One region of the Phocaeicola acetigenes genome, then DNA from elsewhere that is predicted to be linked to it. Evidence: riboswitches for the same ligand, from Rfam matches in the RefSeq annotation. Region 1 holds a riboswitch; each other region holds the start of a gene.
What was found. A riboswitch is a leader RNA that binds a small molecule or an ion and turns the genes downstream of it on or off. The one in region 1 is predicted to bind cobalamin.
Positions count from the first base shown of each region.

Region 2: another riboswitch for cobalamin. It lies ahead of O6P32_RS11850 (DUF5074 domain-containing protein); the one in region 1 lies ahead of O6P32_RS04970 (TonB-dependent receptor plug domain-containing protein).
Region 3: another riboswitch for cobalamin. It lies ahead of O6P32_RS11055 (TonB-dependent receptor); the one in region 1 lies ahead of O6P32_RS04970 (TonB-dependent receptor plug domain-containing protein).

Region 1 is NZ_JAPZVM010000003.1:91,040-98,697, forward strand. It holds gene O6P32_RS04960 (DUF4465 domain-containing protein) at 1-647, opposite strand, end outside; gene O6P32_RS04965 (YncE family protein) at 680-2,650, opposite strand; gene O6P32_RS04970 (TonB-dependent receptor plug domain-containing protein) at 2,662-4,698, opposite strand; cobalamin riboswitch at 4,802-5,002, opposite strand; gene O6P32_RS04975 (phosphoribosylaminoimidazolecarboxamide formyltransferase) at 5,071-6,249, shown strand; gene O6P32_RS04980 (SusC/RagA family TonB-linked outer membrane protein) at 6,594-7,658, shown strand, end outside.
Region 2 is NZ_JAPZVM010000011.1:111,667-119,324, reverse strand. It holds gene O6P32_RS11870 (DUF2723 domain-containing protein) at 1-1,481, opposite strand, end outside; gene O6P32_RS11865 (hypothetical protein) at 1,649-2,494, opposite strand; gene O6P32_RS11860 (hypothetical protein) at 2,600-3,472, opposite strand; gene O6P32_RS11855 (hypothetical protein) at 3,581-4,429, opposite strand; cobalamin riboswitch at 5,317-5,517, shown strand; gene O6P32_RS11850 (DUF5074 domain-containing protein) at 5,751-7,190, shown strand; gene O6P32_RS11845 (DUF5074 domain-containing protein) at 7,206-7,658, shown strand, end outside.
Region 3 is NZ_JAPZVM010000010.1:32,764-40,421, forward strand. It holds gene O6P32_RS11050 (SusC/RagA family TonB-linked outer membrane protein) at 1-1,396, shown strand, start outside; cobalamin riboswitch at 1,629-1,837, shown strand; gene O6P32_RS11055 (TonB-dependent receptor) at 1,891-3,903, shown strand; gene O6P32_RS11060 (DUF5074 domain-containing protein) at 3,973-5,076, shown strand; gene O6P32_RS11065 (PKD domain-containing protein) at 5,154-6,152, shown strand; gene O6P32_RS11070 (DUF5074 domain-containing protein) at 6,174-7,628, shown strand.

The sequences.
Region 1 (7,658 bases):
GCTGAAGCCAATGCACTCCAATCGAACCATTCCCATGTATTGACAATCTTACTCTGTCCATTCCGGTAATCGGCCAAATAGAAATTCACCCTTCCTATTTCAGTGCCCTGTGCATCACGTCCTACAGCTGTCAGTATAAAATAATCTCCATCTGCAAATTGCCGTACGGCATTAAGTCCACCGTCATTACCATCCTTTATGGCTAAATAGGCATATGTCGTATTGGTTACCCAAGCCCCCTTAAACTGATATTTATCTGTATTCAAGATAGAAATGGAAGCAGGAGTATAACTATTTGTAGAGGAAGTGAGATATACTTTTCCAAACTTTCCCGCACCTGTAATGGCACTGATATTAACATATCCGGGAGTGGTTATATCGGTGGTATTGGTATAAGTAAATCCCCCTCCAAAACTTTTATCAGCACTATACCAATGGGGAATTTCAACTAACGAACTATTGTCGCGGAACGATGTTTTAGTATACCACCCATCTTGTTCACCTCCTTCCGGAACAAAGGAAGTTTCCGGTTGAGTAAGATTCTCTTCAAAACTCACCACTCTTTCTGTCTTTGGTGTGTCATCATTACTACAACTAAACAGTGCTACACTTAGCAGCACTACACATACATAAGCTAATTTTTTCATGTCTTTATTTATTTTAATCTGTTTATTATTTACTATGGTTCGAAATGAAGATTTTCTACTGTAGTAATTTCCGTAGAAGCCTCTCCCAACTGTCCGGCATCCAGATTCACTGCTGTATAGATTTTCACAAAATCAATTTCATCAAGTAATACCGGCTGTCCGTATGCATCTACCGCCCAATCAATCTTGAATTTTGCCATATCTGTATCATTCGGATGATTATCGGCATACCCCCAATCATATGCATATTCTATCCACATTCCGTTTTCCTTTACTGCATTATCTTTCAGACGAACTCCGGTAAAGGTCATTTCATCCTTCTCTATCCACAACGGATAGTACGACTCCTGTACATGGGCAAAATTGCGTAATACATAACCTTCATTACCCTGATTATCGGTCCAGCGCACATCCGAATCAGCCGGATTGGGCCGATAATACGTAATCTGATAATTGCGGATTTCAGAATCCTTGCCGTACTCGCTACCGGCCAGTTCGTACCATGTATCATCGGGAATTCCGTTTCCGTTTACATCTTTTGCTACCATCACAATACCCGGTTCCGCACTTCCTCCCGGCCGGTTCTGCCATGCATTGGGGTTATAATAGGCGTTACCATGAATCTTAAAATCGTATGCCCCCTCTATATTAGGAATAGGTTGCTGGAATCCAACGACAATATATCCCCCAAAACCTCCCAACGAGAGTAATGAATGTTTCTGTAAACGTTCTGTGGCATACTCCAAGACTTGTGCCTCTGTCGTAAACCCATCTTTATAGGCTGTAGTTGTAGTATTTACAAACTGTCCGGGTGCCGGACGATATTGAAATACTTTATTGGCATACGGAGTAGGTGCATCGGGATCTTCCGGCTCTTCCGGATCCGGATTATCAGATGACACATCCCGGAATATAATCGTATTCGGGTTCAATCCTACTTGTTTCAATCGGGAAAGCAATTTCCCTTCTGGAGAAAAACAAAGTACATCTCCTTCTAATGTATAACTATAAGCTTCGGATATATACACATTGCCACTATACGGATTGACTTCGATGGCATAAGGAGTTTCTATCCGGGTATCATCGGTAATAAATTCCTCTCTCAAAACTCTACCTTCCGTCAGACTGAACATCTTAAATCCGGTTTCCTGAGTCTGATAATTATAGTTATACAGATAAGCTACATCATTGTTTATGGCAAAATTCAGTACTTTTTCATTGAAAGTATTCGTAACACAATCCGTCTCTGCATCAATTTGCACAAACTGATAGTTTCCGGTTTCGATATGTTCTCCCCGCGTTACTACATACACTTTATCTTCTGGTCCGGCAAGAATCTTTCCCGGATTAGGTCCCACTTCTATCTTTTTCAATTCAGTAAACGAAGCCAAATCTACAACGGATACCGTACGGTCTACCCCTATTCCTTCTGTATCCAGTCCACCGGAATTGGACACATACAGTTTCCCATTCTGCACACAAAGGTCATCTGCATTACGTCCCACTTCTATCACTCCATCTACTTCCAGAGTATTCAAATCAATACGACTCACTGTTCCATCGAACGAACAGACATAAGCTTTCCCTCCTTGAAACGCTATGGCACGAGGCTGACGAGAACTACCATTTTCACATAATACAGGAATCTGCTTGACAGACAATCCGGTATACAAGTCTATCACCTCTACTGTGCTTGAAACATTAACCACAATGTAAAGCCTGTCATTATACACTGCCATATCATTGGCCGTATCTCCCAAACCCCGATTATTCATTGCAAGAAAATAATCGCGTACATAAGAAGAACTGTTAAACGAGTAACGGTATAATGAGCTGTTATTCAGATTAAACAGACCTTCGCACAATACATACATTTCGGCCGTTCCGGTTTCCTGTATAGAACCACCATCTGCATAGGGTTTATCTTCCATGTCATCACACGACATACACAGAAACAATACACAGGAAAGAAGTAATATTATAGTTGTTCTTTTTCTCCTCATTTTTTCTTTCTTCAATATTTTATGCCTACAGTTAGCCGAAACGAACGTCCCGGCATAGGAAAGTTCTTCACAATCTCATAATTTTTGTTCAAAAGATTAAGCACTTCTATCCGTAAAGAAGTAGTCATTTTTCGAAAACGGAAGTCACGGTATGCAGAAACACTATGATCTGTATATCCATCAAGTCGATTCTTGGTGATATTCTGTCCCAGAACATAACGTTTTCCAGAGAAAAGCATTGCATACGACAAGTTCACATAGGGTGTTTCCAGTACAGCCTGCCCCGAACCCGATACACGTGGGGTATAAGCAATCTGATGTTTATAAGTCATACTCTCGGGAGAATCAGGATTGGAACTGGTGACATCGAGAGCCCGCTGATATGTATAATTTCCGGAAAGAGTCAATAAATATCCCTCAAATGGCGTCAGACAAATATTGGCAGTGACATCTATGCCTTTAATATCAACCTTGCCTAAGTTCACCATACTCCATATAAACAGGTTTTTGGTAGGAGTAGCTACTATCTTATCGGTTACCCGATTGGCATAAGCATCAACGGTAGCCGACAAAGAAGAAACCAATCCCTCAAATTGTTTACCATAAGTCAGACCGATATTATATTGCTGCGCCTGCTCCGGTTTCAAGCGAATATTTCCAGTCTGCCCGTAATACAAATCATTGAAACTGGGCAAACGGAATATATCCTTATAAAAGAAACGTATTCTAAATTCTTCTCTGGGAAAAGGCTTGAAAGATGCACTGAAATAAGGGCTCCACTTCCGGTGTCCTCCCGCACTGCTTCCGACCGACACATCCTCGTTGATAACAGTTGCCAATACTGAAGCCGAAACTGTCATCCATTCATTTACGTATTTTCCAGCCAGGGCAGTCAGCCATGAATAACGTACCGGCTTAGCAAAATTATGTAAATCAGCATTCATCCGGTTGATACTTCCGTCAGTTGAAAGTGAAAAAGAAAGATTATCGAATGCCCGATACAGAGCTGAAGCTGAGACATAATACTCCTGCTGGTAATAATTATTTTCCGATTGTCCGGTACTCCCCTTATAATCCGGATCTAAATAACGCTGGTAACTCCAGTTCCATTTGGCTGAGGCCTGAACCGCCCATCGATGGTTCAATTCCTTTTTATAATGTCCCTGTACAAAAACATTCTTATCCCATAAATGCTGGGAGGCATAATCATAATAATAGGTAGTAGCATTAGGCAAGCCTCTCGACGACTGATAATAATATGCCTTGAGGCGAAGTTGTTCTTTATCCGAAAAATTCCCAAAGACATTGACCTCAGTCCGCAAATTCTGTACTTCGGTATTCTTTCGTTTTTCCCTGCTATGCTGATCATCTTTATCCCCATAATATAAAGTATACGGATAACGACCATCAGACGACATCCATTCTCCTTGAGCTGTCAGACTCCATTTGTCCGCTAATTGCTGCTCCCAATACAATGAAGGATTAACAAGTCCCCAAGAGCCCGTCTTCAGAGTACCTTTCAACAAAGAATTCTTCCCGTCCTCAAAATGAGGAGTTAAGGTTTGAATACTCAATGTCCCAGCTGAAGCAAACAAACGAGCTGGCTGAAAGATTTGCTCTCCCTGTCCATTATTCAATACTAATTTATCTACATTCTCCAATGAAAATCGTCCAAGGTCAATCTGTCCTGTCTGACAATCAGTCACTGCAATTCCATCATAAGAAACAGCAGTATGCTGAGCACCTAAACTGCGTACCGAAACAGTCTTTAATCCACCAATACCTCCATAATCTTTTACAGTAACTCCAGAGAAATGTTTTACCGCATCTGATACCTGCATTACATTTAAAGCTTTTAACTCTTCAGCAGAGAGTATCTGAACAGGGGCAGTTGCACGAACTTCCCTTATCTGATAACGGTCGGTTACTGTTACTTCAGGAATAGTGTATACTCGGGCTGTATCCAATACAGTTTGTGCAAACGAAGACCCCGTTACACTACTTATCCCCAATCCTGCAAGCCATATGATTTTAACAATACGCTTCATGCTGTTTTTCAATTCACTACAAACAAAAACAGCTTTCTTCCCCTAATATACGAATGAATGAAGATATAAAAACGAAAAATTCATTCTACGCTTTTTCCTCGAAAGCTGCGAAAAATATATGGCAGGTCTTCTGACTTGTTCTTATCAGCAAACGCCTTCCCAAACGAATTCAGTGGCATAAATGTCTGCTAACCTTATTATATAGAACTTACAGCAGCGGGACTGTTCAGGACTCTCACCTGATTCCCTTTTAATTGGTTTCGAAAAGAAATACGAAACTCAAACCATATGTAGCAAAGGTAAGAAAGTTTTTCAATAAGCAGAAAAAATTCCATATTTTTGTAAGAAAATCAATCTTAAATATATCAAACTATGATGAAGGAACTAGAATTAAAGTATGGTTGTAACCCCAACCAAAAACCGGCACGTATTTTCATGAAAGAGGGAGAACTTCCTATTGAAGTACTGAATGGACGTCCCGGTTACATCAACTTTTTAGATGCTTTAAACGGATGGCAATTAGTGAAAGAACTGAAAGAAGCCACTGGTATGCCTGCCGCAACTTCATTCAAACATGTCAGCCCGGCAGGAGCAGCTATTGGCCTGGAATTGGATGATACGATGAAACAAATTTATTTCGTAGACAATCTTCCGTTGTCTCCTCTGGCTTGTGCTTACGTACGTGCCCGTGGCGCAGACCGCATGTCTTCTTACGGCGACTTTATTGCACTTAGCGACATCTGTGACGAAGCAACAGCCCGTTTCATCAATCGTGAAGTTTCCGACGGAGTAATTGCTCCCGGATATACAGATGAAGCACTGGAAATTCTAAAAAACAAACGTAAAGGAACTTACAATGTAATAAAAATCGATCCGAACTACCAGCCTGCTCCCATCGAACGCAAAGATGTATATGGTATCACTTTCGAACAGGGACGAAATGAAATCAAGCTCAACAGCGACGAACTGTTCAGCAACATTCCGACTCAAAACAAGGAATTTCCCGAAGCGGCAAAACGTGATTTGATGATTGCTCTTATCACCTTAAAATACACACAGTCCAACTCTGTATGCTACGTAAAAGACGGACAGGCAATTGGTATCGGTGCAGGACAACAAAGCCGCATTCATTGTACAAGATTGGCAGGAAATAAAGCTGATATCTGGTATCTTCGCCAACATCCCAAAGTATTGAATCTTCCCTGGATAGAAAAAATCCGACGTGCAGACCGCGATAATACTATTGATATCTATATCAGCGACGACCATGATGATGTGCTGGCAGAAGGAACATGGCAGCAGTTCTTCACTCACCGGCCGGAAGTCCTGACCAGAGAAGAAAAACGCGCCTGGCTGAATACATTGAAAGGCGTATCCTTAGGTTCTGATGCATTTTTCCCCTTTGGAGATAACATCGAAAGAGCTCATAAAAGCGGAGTTGAATACATAGCCCAAGCTGGAGGATCTGTTCGCGATGACCATGTAATTGCAACCTGTGACAAATATCACATCGCAATGGCCTTCACAGGTATCCGATTATTCCATCATTAATACCACTCCTAAATGCAGCTGGATTTTCATCTTAATCATATGAATTCCAACTGCATTTATTTTTACAAATTCTTTTTCTCATATATTCCCCTTAAATAAATACAATATCCTTTATTAAAAAAAACACACAATCGTTTTCAATATTTAAAACATTACGTATATTTGCAACGACATCAAAAAAAGCCTTAATAAATACAAATAAAAAGAACCTTAACCGCAACTAAAATGAAAACACATTTTACAATCCAGTTCTCTGGGTAAAGAGAACGTACATCCTTCATGGACCTGTAAAAAACAGGATATCAACATTCAATTATCAAATAATTTTAAATCAAACCAAATCTATGAAAAGAAGCAGATTTTCACAATTGCTATTGCTTTTGCTGATGACTTCCGGTAGTGGTGCAGTTTATGCAAATGCCAATAGCTCATTAGGTTTCAATGGTTTACCCGTGTCCCAACAAGCCAACAAAATTACAGTTCAAGGTTCTGTAGTAGATGCAAAAGGAGAGCCATTAATTGGTGTAAGTATTCTTGAAAAAGGTACAACTAATGGTACTATTACAGATTTTGATGGTAATTTTACTTTATCTGTAAGTAAAGGTGCTACACTTGAAATCTCCTACATTGGTTATAAGACATTAAGTTTGACTGCGAAACCAGACTTTGGCAAAATTACAATGAAAGAAGATACCGAAGTATTGGATGAAGTAGTTGTAACAGCATTGGGTATCAAACGTGCTGAAAAGGCATTGAGCTACAATGTGCAACAGGTTAAATCAGACGAATTAATCCGTGCTAAAGACGCCAACTTTGTTAACTCTTTGAATGGTAAAATCGCAGGTGTTACAATTAATAAAAGTGCCAGTGGTGCCGGTGGTTCTACACGTGTTGTAATGCGTGGTGCAAAATCTATTGAAGGTGACAACAACGCTTTATATGTAGTAGACGGTATTCCTTTGTTTAATACCACATTAGGTACTGGTAGTGACGTCTTGGGGGATGGAAGAGCAACTACTGAAGGTATTGCCGACTTCAACCCTGAAGATATTGAAAGTATCTCTGTATTGAGTGGCCCTTCTGCAGCAGCGCTTTATGGTAGTAGTGCTGCCAACGGTGTAATTTTGATTAACACCAAAAAAGGTAAAGAAGGAAAACTTCAGATTTCATTCTCTTCTTCATCCGAATTCAGTAAAGCCTATATGACTCCTGAATTCCAAAACACTTACGGAAACAAAGAAGGTGTATTCGAAAGCTGGGGTAACAAACTAGCTACTCCTAACGATTATGATCCGAAAGATGATTTCTTCCAGACTGGTACTAACTTCATTAACTCATTGACATTAACTACTGGTAACAAGACTAATCAGACTTTTGCTTCTGTATCATCTACCAACTCTAAAGGTATT
Region 2 (7,658 bases), on a different contig from region 1:
AGCATCACCACTTCTCCTGCCTGGTCGTAAGGCACCTGACGGCCTTCTACACCGCCCAGCCAGCTTTCGTAGGCCGCTGCATGATCCGAACTCCACATACGTGGGAACAGCATATTCTGTGCATACTTATATTCTGTTTTGTGGCGGACTATTTCGTAGCTGTCTTTTTCGTCGGGACGCTCTTTCTCTTTACGCTGATAAACCGGAGCTCCTTCTACCACATCGTACATATAACTGCCGTTTTCTTCCTTGATGGCCGGTTTCGAAGCATAAGTCTGACCGTAGAACAACGGACGTGTACCATACTGCTCGCGGCCCAAGTATTCACCCAGTGTAAAGATATCCTCCGGTGAGTTCTGGTCCATCGGTGTATTGGCAGTAGAACGGATGACAATCAGTGCATACGAAGAATAACCTACAACCATCATCATCATACACAAGAGTGCAGTATTCAGCGTGCGGGCGCTGACACGGAACTTCTCGCTCAAATCGGCAAAAAGATACAGTCCGATAAGAACTAATGCAACCACACCAATCAGTATGCTGCTCCATCCATGTCCGTAGAACGGAATACCCAGCAAGGCGATGGTAGTCAGGAAAGAGATGTTCATCCGCTTGCGGCTTACTGCCACATAGCTTTCGTATACACCCCAGATAATGCTGGCTGCAAGAATAATAATGTAGACAATCAGTCCGGTATTAAACGAGAATCCCAGGCTGTTGACAAAGAACAGTTCGAACCATCCTCCTACCTTCACGATACCCGGTACGATACCGTACAGCACTGCTACAATCAGTATCATAGAGCCGAAGAGAGCCAGGAGGCTTCCTTTCAGATTGGCATTAGGATTCTTTTTATAGTAATATACCAGTACGATGGCAGGGATACAAAGCAGGTTGAGCAGATGCACACCGATGGAAAGACCTGTCAGATAGGCAATCAGCACCAGCCAGCGGTCGCTGTGTGCCTCGTGTGCCCGGTTTTCCCATTTCAGTATCAGCCAGAATACCAGTGCGGTAAACAGGCTGGAGTATGCATACACTTCTCCTTCTACAGCACTGAACCAGAACGTATCGCTCCATGTGTAAGCCAGTGCACCTACCAGACCGGAACCCATGATGGTAATCATCTTTCCGGTTGTCATTTCCTCGTCTTTGGGGCAAATCAGTTTCTTGGCCAGATGCGTGATGCTCCAGAAGAGGAAAAGAATACAGGCGGCACTCATCAGTGCACTCATGATGTTCACCATCATAGCCACTTGCGACGGGTCGCTTGCAAACTGGCTGAACAGGTTGGCTGTCAGCATAAAGAAAGGAGCACCAGGCGGGTGTCCTACTTCCAGTTTATATCCACTTGTGATAAATTCGGGACAGTCCCAAAAGCTGGCAGTCGGCTCAATGGTCATGCAGTAGGTAAACGCTGCAATGGCAAAGGCAAGCCATCCCACCAGATTGTTGATTTTGTTGTACTGCTGTTTCATGTAAACTATTTTGTATGCTTGTTTGTATTCAATAGTCGCAAAGATACGAAATAGTTGTCATACAGCATTTATTTTGTTTTCTGAATCAGCGGTGATACGTTTTTTTAACGGATGGAGGAAAATACAACAACGATTTATAGCTTTGTGTGGCTTTATAAATACAATTATTAGTTTGTAAACTCATTCACGTCCAGTAGGCAGATGTTCAGTTCGTCCCTGTGTACGATTACGGATTTATTCATCCATCGGTCGATTTGTTGCTCTTCGTCTATGTATCTCACTTTGAATGTGGCTTCATTGGCATAATCTATGCACATCGCTGTAGGATATGGAATTCTGTTTAGTAGGGTAAAAGGAAGGATGCACTCTTGTTCCTCTGGGGTAAGGAAGAACTGTTTGTCCATCTCGTTCATGTGTATTTCAAATCTGCCTCGTGAAAGGTTATAGGCAAAGAAGCGGATGTGGCCATTGTATTTGTAGCAGACAAATGTATGTTCTGTGGCAGTATTGAAAGCTCTATCCATGTCTACATAAATGTCGTATGGATAACTTTTTTGTGGTTGAATATCTTCCTGGAATCCGTTACGCGCAATGGTGGTATCACAGTAGATAAAGGTGTTACTGAGTGGGCAGTTTTGTAGTTTACCGTCATCATATATTGTAAACAAGTCTCCATAGTTTCCTTGTTCATCTTGTGTACATAGTGTTTTCCCATTAGGTACCACTGTTAGCCTAAACCAATATTGCTGATTTGCATCCCGCTGTACCACCGCCTTACTCAAGTCGTCAAATAATCCATAGGCGTATGTATGAAGACTGCCCAGCCTTACAGATATCCCGTAGAGTGTGTTTCTGTCTGTCAGTACTTCTTCTCCATAATCATTTATCAACTCTCCGCTGATATCGGTAAATGAGGTTTCTACGAGGTTTGGCTCATTACACGGGTTGTCATCGTCTTTGCACGCCCATAGCAGCAAAGGAGAAAATAGTAAAATAAGTGTTTTCTGTTTCATGGTTTTGTATTTTTTAATTTGATTGCAAGGTAGATAAAGGTTTTGAGTTAGAAAAATCGGATGCTTAGTTTAACGCGAAAGTTTTTTCAATCTTCATTATAAAGGTTATATTTGATTTTTTGCTGAACAGTCGATTGTAATATCATATTCCTGTCCTCTGCTGAAGTTTCTTTCAACATAAAGTTCATGCCATCCTGCGTGAGGGGAGTTGTCCTGGTAATAGATTTCAGCTCCGATTGTTTCTTCGTGATTATCGGGAAGTCCATGATCTGTTGTCCATGTAGTACAAGCCCATTCAATGGTTTGCTCCGGATGTTCGGGAGTGAAAGTAAACTGTCTGGCCGGATGCCTTCGGATGTCGATGGTAAGCTCCCCGGAAGGAGAGGTGAATTGAACTGCTTTCACATTCATTATAATAAATCCACGTTTTGCATTCAGTGGGATAACCGAATCTGTTTCTGCCAGATAGTCAGAGATTCCTGCTTTATATATTTTATTATAAAATGGAAATACAAGACAACTGAATTGACAGAAATGATACCGCGAATCATAGATGAATGAATTGCTCAACGGGCAATTGGTATATTCACTGCTGATAGCCAAGTCTTCTCCTTTGATAAAGACATCTCCGTAAGCATTCTCTTCGGGGGAATAGGTACAGGTTTGCTTTCCGTTTGGAGCGATAATGACTCTTATTTTGTATTTTACTCCTTTTTGTAGCTTGACTTTGGCTAAACCGATGTCGTCGAACAATCCATAGGCATAGGGAATGCCCCAACTGTCTTTATCGGGATATAATATCTCGATACCATATAGATTGTTTTTATTGTCGGGTATGGAAGAAGGATAATCCTTTGTCCATTCTCCGGTCAGTTGAAAGGTTGCTTCTACATAGTCATTGGCTGGGCATTGTTCATCGTCTTTGCATGCCCATAGCAGCAAAGGGGAAAGCAGTAAAAAGAATAATGTTTGCTTCATAAGTCTGATGATTTGGAATTGATTTAAAAGATAGGAAAAAGAATTGATAATCAGTTTTCTTCATCTCTCTTTAACGGTATATTTAACCGATATTTATCCGGTTTTAGCTTAGTTTGTAAACTCATTCACATCCAGCAGACAGATGTTTAGTTCGTCTCTGTGTACAATTACGGATTTATCCATCCATCGGTCGATTTGTCGTTCTTCATCTATGTACCTCACTTGGAATGTGGCTTCACTGGAGTAACTATCACACATCCATGTAGGATATGGAATCACTTTTAATATTATGGTAAAAGGAAGAATAGATTCTTGTTCCTCCGGGGTAAGGGAGAACTGTTTGTCCATCTCGTACATTTGTATTTCAAACCTACCTCGTGAAAGGTTATAGGCAAAGAAGCGGATGTATCCATTGTATTTAAATGTGGTAAAAGTATGCTCCTTCTCTTTGTATGCAAGTGCATCATGACTTACATAAATATCGTAGGGATAGCTTGATATAGGTAATAGGCTTTCCCGAAATCCATTTACTTCCATTGTAGTATCACAATAGATAAATTCATTGGTAACGGGGCAGTTTTCTATTTTCCCGTTACCGTGTATAGCAAATAAGTCTCCATAATTCCCATTTTCATCGTGTGAGCATCGTTGTTTACCATAGGGTACAACGGTTGTATTTGCCCAGTACTGTCGGTTGGCATCGCGTCGTACAATTGCTTTACTTAGGTCATCGAATAGTCCATAGGCATAGGTTTTCCTGTTCTCCAATCGTACAGTAATTCCGTATAGTGTATTTTCATCTTGCAGGATGTTTTCACCATAATCAATAGTAAGCTCTCCTTGAATTTGGGTGAGAGAAGTTTCCATATAGTTTGGCTCATTACACGGGTTGTCATCGTCTTTACATGCCCATAGCATGAAAGGTACGAATAATAATATAAGTGCTTTCAGTTTCATAGATTTGTGGTTTTTAATCTAATTGCAAGGTAGATAAAGGTTTTGAGATAGAAAAATCGGATGCTTGGTTTAACGCGAGAGTTTTTTCAATTTTAACTATAAAAACAACCAGTTTGTCTTTGTATGCGATTACGGATTTATCCATCCATCAGTCGATTGATCGTTTTTCGATTACGTATCTGCTTTTTCTTGAAAAATAAAATGTTTTGAAAATCCGGTTTTCTCTTTCATAAAGTCTGATTTTTCAGTTTTTCGCTAACTGATACTTTTGTAATTTAATGAATTTTAACAGGCAAAAAAGAGGAAATAAATCAAAAAAAGGACTGTATACATGCTTTATAATATGTATTTAGGGGATGAAACAAAGGAAAAAAGGACTCGTAAAAGAGGGTTTTGATACTTGTATCGGTGGGTGACGATACTTGTATCGTGAGCTTACGCTATTAGTAACACATGCCAACGGTATTAATAGTGTAAAAAAAGGGGATTAAAAGAGGTTTTTATTCCTGTTTTTTAGCAGAGTGGAGTGTTTTTTCTTCTCTTTTAAAAGATGTATATCCGGGTGATAAAAAGATGTGATTCTTGTTGTGTGAGAAGATATTTGTTGTGTAATGCATGTGTATTGTGTAACCTGTACGGATAGGTAGTGAATTTTCTGTCTTTTTGTATTTGGGTATACCCCCAAAAAAGTGGAAATTTGCAACCGGACTTGCCTTTGAGTCTAAAAAGGCCTGTTTTAGGGGACTTGAATTGACATTTTGATAAATGTATATTCCACTGAAGTGAGACACTTTCATTTTGTCATTTTACGGAAAAATTGGAAAAAGAAAAATGCCAATGGGGCTTTATTTGTCCGATTAAGCTTTTGTGTATATCCAAAATATTATATCTTTGTTGCCGGAAATGGTTCCGTGTGTCTGTTCGGACAAGCGGATTAAAAGGGAATCAGGTGGAATTCCTGAACAGTCCCGCTGCTGTAAGCTCCTTCAACTCTTCGGAAATAGCTTATGCCACTGATAACTGAACAATATCGGGAAGGCTCCGGAGAGGGGGTAAGTCAGAAGACCTGCCATCATACAAATTTAACTGCACTCGTGGGATAGGCAGTTAAGACTGAATTTATACAATTAATTTTATCAAGTAGGTGTGACCGGAAATTTCTGGTCTTCGTGCTGCTGTGTGTATTTCTGACAGGGAATACTGTATGCCTGTGTGTACAAAACAGGCGGGATGGCTTGTGCTGATTATTGCCGGCGATTTTGGAGGATTGATTGTGTAATGTCATTTTTTATAAAAACAGATTTTTATAAATAATAGTATTATGAATTTTATTGGATTTGCAAGAAAAGCCGTCCTTATGGGGCTTATGGTATGCATTGCCCTGTGTATGGGGGCTTGTTCGTCGGAAAATGGTACTGCAGGAGCAGGAACCTTGAAGTTTGATTTAAACATTGTGCAGGAGGGTACTGATCCTTTGTTTGTGGTGCCGGGACAGGATATGGTGCTGGAATATTCGGGAGAAAATATACAGACGATAGAAGTGGGAAAGCTGTCGGCCGGATGGACTGCAGAAGTGGATTATGAAGCATCTAAAATTGTACTGAATGCTACTGCTGAGGCTGAGAAAGAAGCGAAAATTGAATTTAAGGCGAAAGGTGGAGATGGTACAGAGCAGGTAAAAGAGTTGAGCTTTTATAACCTGAATTCGTTTAATGATCCGAACGGGGCTTTTGTGCTGAATGAGGGAAATATGACTACAGAGAATGGTTCGTTGGGATATATTACTCCGGAAGGTTATGTGATTGGTGATGCATATAAACTGGTGAATGGTACCGAACTGGGAAATGTAGCGCAGGATATGGCGTTCTACAACGGGAAGATTTATGTCATATCGCAGAATGGAAACAAAAATGCGGTGGGAGAGTTATTCGAGAATGATGGCACGCTTGTGGTAATGGATGCGAAAACGTTGAAAAAAGAAGTGACTTTTTCTAGAAATCAGTTGGAAGGACTGGACTGGCCTACACATATCGCTGTTCTTGATGAGAACCATATATATATTCGGGATAATAAAGGGGTGTATCGTCTGGATATGGGAACGGGAAGAATTTCTTTTGTAGAAGGTTCCGACGGAGCTCCTAAGTCGCGTTTTGTGGTAATGGGAGGTAAGGTGTATACATTCCAGAATAAAAACTATATGTGCAATATCCTTGAAATCTCACCGGAATCGGATAGTGTTTCTAAGATAAGTTTGCCTTATTCGGCTCCTTATAAGAGTTTGTATAGTATTGAGAAAGCCGGTGAGGGGGATGTATGGCTTACTGCGACTGGATTTGGTAAATATTATGTGGCTAAGTTTAATCTGGCTACTAAAGAGCTGGACTCTCGGGAAATTGGTTCGGAGCCGAATGTGGGAAGTGCAGGGGTGTCTTTCTGTGTAAAAGATAATATGATTTATTATGCCAATGGCACTACACTGTATCGTATGAAGTTTGATGAGGCTGCCGGAGAGGAACCGGGTGAAGAGGAAATGCTTTGCGATCTTAATCTGCTTGATAGTAATGCAGGACTGTTGTATAACGGACTGGCTGTTCATCCGGTGACGGGACATGTATATGCAAACTCTATCAAATCGTTCCCCTTGTTTACTACAAATCAGATCTGGGTATTCGATTTTGAGACCAGCGTAGACTCTCCGTTTGCCAAATATGAGAATTATACACATTTCCCGGCAGGAGTCTTTTTTTATTCTGAAAATTAATTTATTGTATTGGTTATGAAGAAGTTATTTTATCGTGCTTGGGCTGTATGCATGCTGGCTGTAGCAGTATCGGGATGTTCTGATGATTTGTCGGAGGGTAATTCCGGCGGAGTTGGGAAAGAGGAAATCTTGGGCGGTTATGCCGACCCGAAAGGGGTGATGATATTGAACCAGGGAGCTCCCTCTTCGCAAAATAGTTCTCTGACTTTCATTACTCCGGAAGGTGAAGTGGAGGATAACGTGTACCGTAAGGTAAATGGCTCGGCTTTTGGAAATTATGCGGAGGATTTATGGATGTATAACGGTAAGTTCTATATCGTAAGCGACGGGCTTTTTGAACCTAATGGGGAGAAAACCGATGGTGAACTGGTGATTGTGGATGCTGTAACATTGAAACTTGAAAAGGCTTATCAGATAGAAGATTTGAAGTTTCCTCGGCCGGAAGGAAGTCTGGAGGAAGATGAAATG
Region 3 (7,658 bases), on a different contig from region 1:
ACGGCAATACGATTTCGATTTGCTCAACGGAGGTCTGATCCAACCCAACGGATTCTCAGCCGACAATATTGATGATGCGCTGAAAAACAGTGTTTCCGAATCATTCGAAGATAAAAGGAAAAGTCTCTTTGCCTCCTTGCAGATAGGCTTTAAAGACATGCTTTACGTGTATGCTACCGGACGGAAAGAATGGAATGATTTCAAGTACCGCACTTTCTATTCGGAAACCGATGGATTTTATCCCTCTGTCGGAATAGCCTTTATTCCCACAGCTTTTTCTGCGATTCGCTCCGATATTCTGTCATTCACTAAACTCCGCTTCGATTACAGCGAGACTGGAGCTACCCATCAGTATGCCTTGATAGAAGGACTGTGGCAAAAGAACCAAAACTTCGACTACGAGGCACTAACACAAGGAAAAAGCCCTGTCGAAACCACCAAATCGTACGAAGCCGGCATCGACTTAGGAATGTTCCAAAACCGGTTGAACCTATCTCTTACTTTATATACCTCTACCACTCACAGTGTAGCACTGACCCAACAAGCGAACTATAACCAGTTAATGAATGCCACTATCGAAAACAGAGGAGTCGAAATGTCTCTCCAACTCAAACAGCCCTTAGGTCCTGTAGAATGGAATAGCAACCTTACTTACACACTAAATAAGAACAAGATAAAAGACTTTACAAATATCTCTTCTGATGGAACAGAAACAGATATCCCATCGTTTGAAATGATAACTTCTTATCACCCTATCGCACAGGAAAAACTTGTAAAAGGCGGCTCCATAGGCGACATATACGTCCGCGCATTCCGCACCGACAGCAAAGGAAACCTTGTCATCGGGAGCGACGGGTTACCGGAAAAAAACAATGAATACACCTATGCCGGTAATGCTGCTCCCAAGTATCAGATAGGATGGAGCAACGACTTCAACTGGAAAGAAATAGCCTTAAGTTTCGTTCTACAGGGAAACTTTGGAGGAAAAGGTCTGTCCCTCACTCAGGCGATGATGGACCAGTACGGTGTATCGAAGGCTACTGCTGATGCACGTAACAACGGCGGTGTATGGGTAGGACAGCAGCTTATCCCAGCCAAGCAATATTATAATTATGTAACTGGTCTGGAGGGGGTAGGAGCAGCCTATATATACGACGCTACCAATGTGCGTCTGGCAGAACTCTCGGTAGGATATACCATTCCTATGCACCGTTGGGTAAACTGGATACAGAGTATCAAGGTTTCGTTTGTAGGACGCAATCTGTGCATGATTTACAACAAAGCGCCGTTCGACCCCATGAGTACGGCCAGTATGGGCAACTTCATGCAGGGAATAGATTATTTCAACCTGCCCAGTTTGCGCAACCTCGGTTTTTCTGTCAGCATGGACTTTTAGTTCAAAAAACAATTTAGCTGACACAGTAAACTGATAGAAAAGACTCTTCAAGAAGAGTAAGTAATATTAGTCGTATAAAGTGTCCCACTGCAAGGAGACACCTGTCTCCTTGCAGTGGGACACTCGTCTCTTTATAGTGAGACGGACGTACCCTTACAATGAGACACCCTTCCTGTTTAAGTATCCAACGAGATAAAACATCAAACAAGATACAACTATTTCATTTATTTTCTATATTTGCTCACGAATTGGTTCCACATCCTTGTTCTAGGAAACGGATTAAAAGGGAATCGGGTGAAAATCCCGGACAGTCCCGCTGCTGTAAAGCTCTATACCAAACTTTCTGAAAAATGCTCATACCACTGATATACAATGGCTATATTGGGAAGGTTTCAGAGAGGGAGTCAGTCAGAAGACCTGCCATCATTCATTTGCTCAGTGCCCTCTGGGGTTAGGGAAACTGTTGCCTGTTTTTTCATTTTATAAGAACCGACATGTATAAGCAGACCATCATGCGTGCCGTTTGGCTGATGTGTATCCTTGTATGGGGACATTGTATCTCTATATATGCACAAAGTAAGCTGGATAGCCTACAACATTTGGGAGAAGTCGTAGTAACGGCACGTACTTTCCAAAAAGAAGTTATTCCCGTACAGCAACTGTCCGGAAACGAATTGCAGCGCCTCAGCTCACATAATGTGGCCGATGCATTGCGTTATTTCTCCGGAATACAAATCAAAGATTACGGAGGAGTAGGAGGTCTGAAAACCGTAAACATCCGAAGCATGGGAACCAATCATGTAGGGGTATTCTACGATGGCATTGAACTGGGTAACGCACAGAACGGTACCGTAGACCTGGGACGATTCTCTTTGGACAACATGGAATCGGTTACACTGTACAACGGCCAGAAAAGTGCTATTTTCCAACCTGCAAAGGATTTCGGCTCTGCCGGCTCTATTTATTTACAATCACGTACCCCAAAGTTTGAAAACGAAGAACGTTACCATGTAAAGACAACCTTTAAGACCGGTTCGTTTGGAGTAGTCAATCCCTCCATATTATGGGAGCAGAAAATTCACGACAAACTTTACAGCTCTCTCAGTGCCGAGTATATGTATACCACCGGAAAATATAAATTCCGCTATCAGACTAAAGACGGATACGATACTACCGCTGTACGTCAAAATGGTGATGTACAGGCTCTGCGCGTAGAAGGCGGACTGTTTGGAAAAATAGACCAGGGATATTGGCGTGCAAAAGCCTATCTGTATAACTCCGAGCGAGGATATCCCGGTGCCATTGTACGCAACAAGTTCTCACACGAAGACCGTCAGTGGGATACTAATTTTTTCACACAGGGTACATTCAAAAAAGATTTTTCGTCCCGGTACAGCCTGTTATGCAACATAAAATATGCCTACGACTATTTGCATTATCTGGCAGACCCGAACAAAGATGAATCTTTGATGTATACCAACAATCATTATTACCAACAGGAAGTTTATGCTTCGGCTGCAAACCGGTTTACCATTTTACCGGGATGGGATGTCAGCGTGTCTGCCGACTATCAGTTCAATTTACTGAATGCCGATTTACAGGACTTTGTATATCCTCGCCGGCATACCGGACTGATAGCAGCTGCCACAGCCATTTCACTCGACCGGTTTAAAGCACAGGCCAGCCTGCTTGGAACTTTTGTACACGATAAAGTCCGGACAGAAAACGAATCGGCCCCCAACAAACAGGAATGGACTCCAGCTGTAGTCGCCTCGTATCAGCCATTCAAATCAATTGACTTGAATATCCGTGGCTTTTACAAGCGTATCTTTCGAATGCCAACCTTGAACGACTTGTATTATACTTTTGTAGGAAATGTAGATCTGGACCCTGAGTATACAAACCAGTACAATCTGGGATTTACTTATAGCAAATCTTTTTCCCACAGTTGGCTTCGCTACATAGAAATACAGACAGACGTATATTACAACGAAGTTGAAAACAAAATTATAGCTACACCGACTTCCAATTTTTTCCGGTGGACAATGATTAACCTGGGAAAAGTGGAAATACGAGGTATTGACGCTGCCCTGCAAACGGGATGGCAAATAGGAAGAGAGTTCCGCCTGAACGGAAGAATCAACTATACCTATCAAAAAGCACAGGACTTCACCGACCCTTACGATGAGTTCTATGGAGGACAGATACCTTACATTCCCTGGCATAGCGGTTCGGCAGCAGTAAATGCCAACTGGCGCTCGTGGGAAGCCAACTATAGTTTTATCTATACAGGAGAGCGGTATTCGTCGCAAGCCAATATTCTGGCCAATTACCAGCTGCCGTGGTATACCAGCGACTTATCGGTAGCCAAAACCCAGCGAATCGGTCCGGGCGACTTGAAACTAACATTAGAAATCAACAATCTGTTCAACCAGCAATACGAAGTGGTGATTTGCTATCCTATGCCGGGTATCAATTTCAAACTCATTGCACAATATACTTTTTAAATGAAAACGGACTTTATAAAATTATTCCACCATACATACAGTTTTGTTCTATCTGTCTTCATCGGCTTCATGCTTGCAGGATGCCGGGGAGAACTGCCGGTCATTGAATCTGAAATAGAATATGTAACCGATCCCACTTTGCCGAAGTCAATCAAAGGACTCTATGTATTGAACGAAGGAAATATGGGAAGCAACAAGTGTACACTCGACTTCTTCGACTATAATACCGGAGGCTATCACCGCAACATTTATGCAGAGCGAAATCCCGGAGTAGTAAAGGAGTTAGGCGATGTAGGAAATGACATTGCTATTTACGGGAATAAACTTTTTGCCGTAATCAACTGCTCACACTTTGTAGAAGTAATGGATGTACGCACAGGGGTGCATATCGGAAGCATTAATATCACAAACTGCCGATACATCACTTTTAATGAAGGAAAAGCTTATATCAGCTCATATGCAGGTCCCGTGCAAATTGACCCTAATGCACGTCCGGGAAAAGTGGTAGAAGTAGATGTCAATACCTTGCAAATTACGCGGGAAGTGGTAGTAGGATACCAGCCGGAAGAAATGGTAATCAACAACGGCAGACTATATGTGGCCAATTCCGGAGGATACCGTTTCCCCAATTACGACCGGACAGTTTCTGTAGTCGATTTGAATACATTTCAGGTAGTCAATACCATTGATGTAGCCATCAACCTGCACCGCATGGAAATTGACAAGTTCGGACGTATCTACGTCAGCTCAAGAGGAGACTATTACGGTACAGGATCTGATGTTTTCGTAATCGACAGCCAGACAGAAAAGGTTATCGGGAACTTAGGAGTGGCAGCCAACGAAATGTGCCTTTGCGACGACCAGCTCTACATGATAAGTACCGAATGGAATTACATAACCGGAAGTAATACAATCGGATTTTCACAATACGACACTCAGAAAGAAGAACTGATTCCGGGCAATTTCATTACCGATGGCACAGAAAAAGAAATCAAACTTCCTTACGGAATAGCTGTTAATCCGGAAACGAAAGAAATCTTTGTATCCGATGCTACCAACTATGTAACACCTGGATACTTGTATTGTTTCTCCAAAGAAGGAAAGCTACGCTGGAAAGTTCGTACAGGAGATATTCCGGCACATTTTGCCTTTACGACACAAGATTTTAATTAAATACTAAATAAAGAATAGATCTTATGAAAACAAAGTTACAACATTCAGCCTGGTTAATTATAGCCGCAAGTAGCCTGATGGCGGGAACTATGATATCTTGCTCTTCCGAGTACGACCCTAATGAAAAACCTGAAGTCTGTCCTCCAGGAAGTACACCCTATATTACTCAGGTTCTTGATTATATGCCAGCCGTAGGACAGCTGACCAATACCATGCCCGAATACGAAGAAGGAGATACTCAGGAGACTATGAATCAGAAGGTTTTAAAAGCCATCGGTCATAACAAGAAAGGAATGATTTCTTTGGGAGGATATGGAGGATATGTGACTGTAGGATTCGATCACACCATTGAAAACAAAGACGGGCTATGCGATTTTCGAGTATTGGGAAATGCCTTTTACTCTGCTGCTAACCCTAACCCTGATGCCCCGATAGGAGGAAGCTCAGAACCAGGCATCATCATGGTTGCCTATGATAAAAATGGGAATAAACAGCCGGACGCAGACGAATGGTACGAGATAGCCGGAAGTGCTCACCGAAATCCTTCGGGAGAAGCCTGGTACACTCTGGCGCAAAATGCAGGAAACGATGTCCATCTGTATAAAGGATATGAAATTACCTATTATCGCCCGGAAAAAGTACCTACAACACCGGAAGAGAAGGAAAAATACATCCGATGGGAAGACAATCAGGGTAACAGTGGTTATAAAGTGATGAATCAGTTTTACAGCCAACCTTATTTCCCACAATGGGTCAATGCCGATAAACTTACCTTCAAAGGAACCTGCCTTCCACAAAACGGAATTGATGAAAGCGGCCAAGGCAACTATTTTGTATTATATAAATTTCAGTATGGATACGCTGACAATGCAATGAACACAGAAACAGAAGCAGCTATTGACATTGACTGGGCTGTAGATGCACAGGGAAATCCCGCTCATCTTCCTGGGGTAGATTTCATAAAAATATATACAGGTATTAACCAGGAAAATGGATGGATAGGAGAGTGCTCTACAGAAATATCAGGCGTAGAGGATTTACATTTGCTGAAAGAAGAAATCAGATCACTTTATTAATACTAATCACAACACAATAAAATGAAAACAAAACCAATTAATCTTTGGAATATTGCTTTACTCTCACTTTTGATATGTACCTCTTGTAATGACCTTAATGATCCCACTCAAGAGGGTAATATAATTGAAGACTCTACGCCAACTCCTCCAGTGGCTGCAAAAGGATTTTTCGTAGCCAATGAAGACTGGTTTGGACATGACGAGGGAACAGTCAATTATTTTCTGAAAAATGGAGATAATTACGACATCACTTATCGTGCTTACCGCAATGCCAACGAAGGAGAAACACTCGGTACAACTACCGAATTTGGTACGATATGGGGAGGCTGCATTTATCTCATATCCAAACAAGGTACTCGCATGGTGGTAGCCGATGCTACGACCTTAAAAAAGAAAGTTTCCATTACAGATTTGCAGGGAGATGGACGTTATTTTATCGGAATAGATGATCAAAAAGGCTACGTCAGCACAAGCAACGGTATCATAGTATTTGATATTGCCCAACTAAAAACAGGTAATGCCATAGAAGGAATAACCGGGGAAATAGGAAACATGTGTTATGCCAATGGTAAAGTATTTGCTGTATCTTCCAGAAAGATATATGTAATTGATGCTCATACAGATCAGTTAATCCATACAATAGAAGGTTCTTTCAACTCAATTACCCAAAGTAAAGATGGTACAATATGGGGAGGCGGTTCCGACAAGCTGATGAAGATAAATCCTGAAACATTGGAAACTACAGAGATAGACTATCCTGATGGACAAAAAATGAGTAATGTATGGGGCGCTTGGAATGCCGGAAGTTTTTGTGCAAGCACACAGAAAAATGTACTCTACTGGGCAAGTGGAGGCGGTATGTTTGGAGGTTCCAAAAGTATTGTCCAATATAATATTGATACAAATACAGCTAACACTAATTTCTATAAGTTGGGAATAAGTGATGAAGGACAGCAGCTTTGTTTTTATGGAGCTGGATTACGTGTAGATCCCCTTACCGACGAACTGATTCTCACGGTTTGTCATGACGGATGGGGAAGCAGTTATTTATATAACTGGATTTACAAAATCAATAATGAAGGACAAGAAATTACTCATTTCGGACTAAAGGGAAACAACGGCACAGCAGGAGAAGGAGAATGGTATTATTGGTTCCCGGCAATTCCTTTCTTCGAAGATGCCAACAAGCCCCAAATTTTATTGAATCAGATATCATTAGCACCAGGAGAAACAAAAACCATCAATCTCAACGATAAAGTTGTAGACTACGATAACATACAATCTACTATCCAAAAATCTGTAGAATTTGCCAATGAAGATTTATTCAGCAAAATAAACCTTGAAAATGGGATATTGACGATTACAGCAGGAAATACGACTGGGGAAACTACATGTACTATCGATGTAATATCAAACGGAGTACGTATAAACAAAACAATCCAGGCTATTATTACTGCAAACAGCAAAGTTCAATAATCAATATCTATTTGTAAATAAAGATCCGTA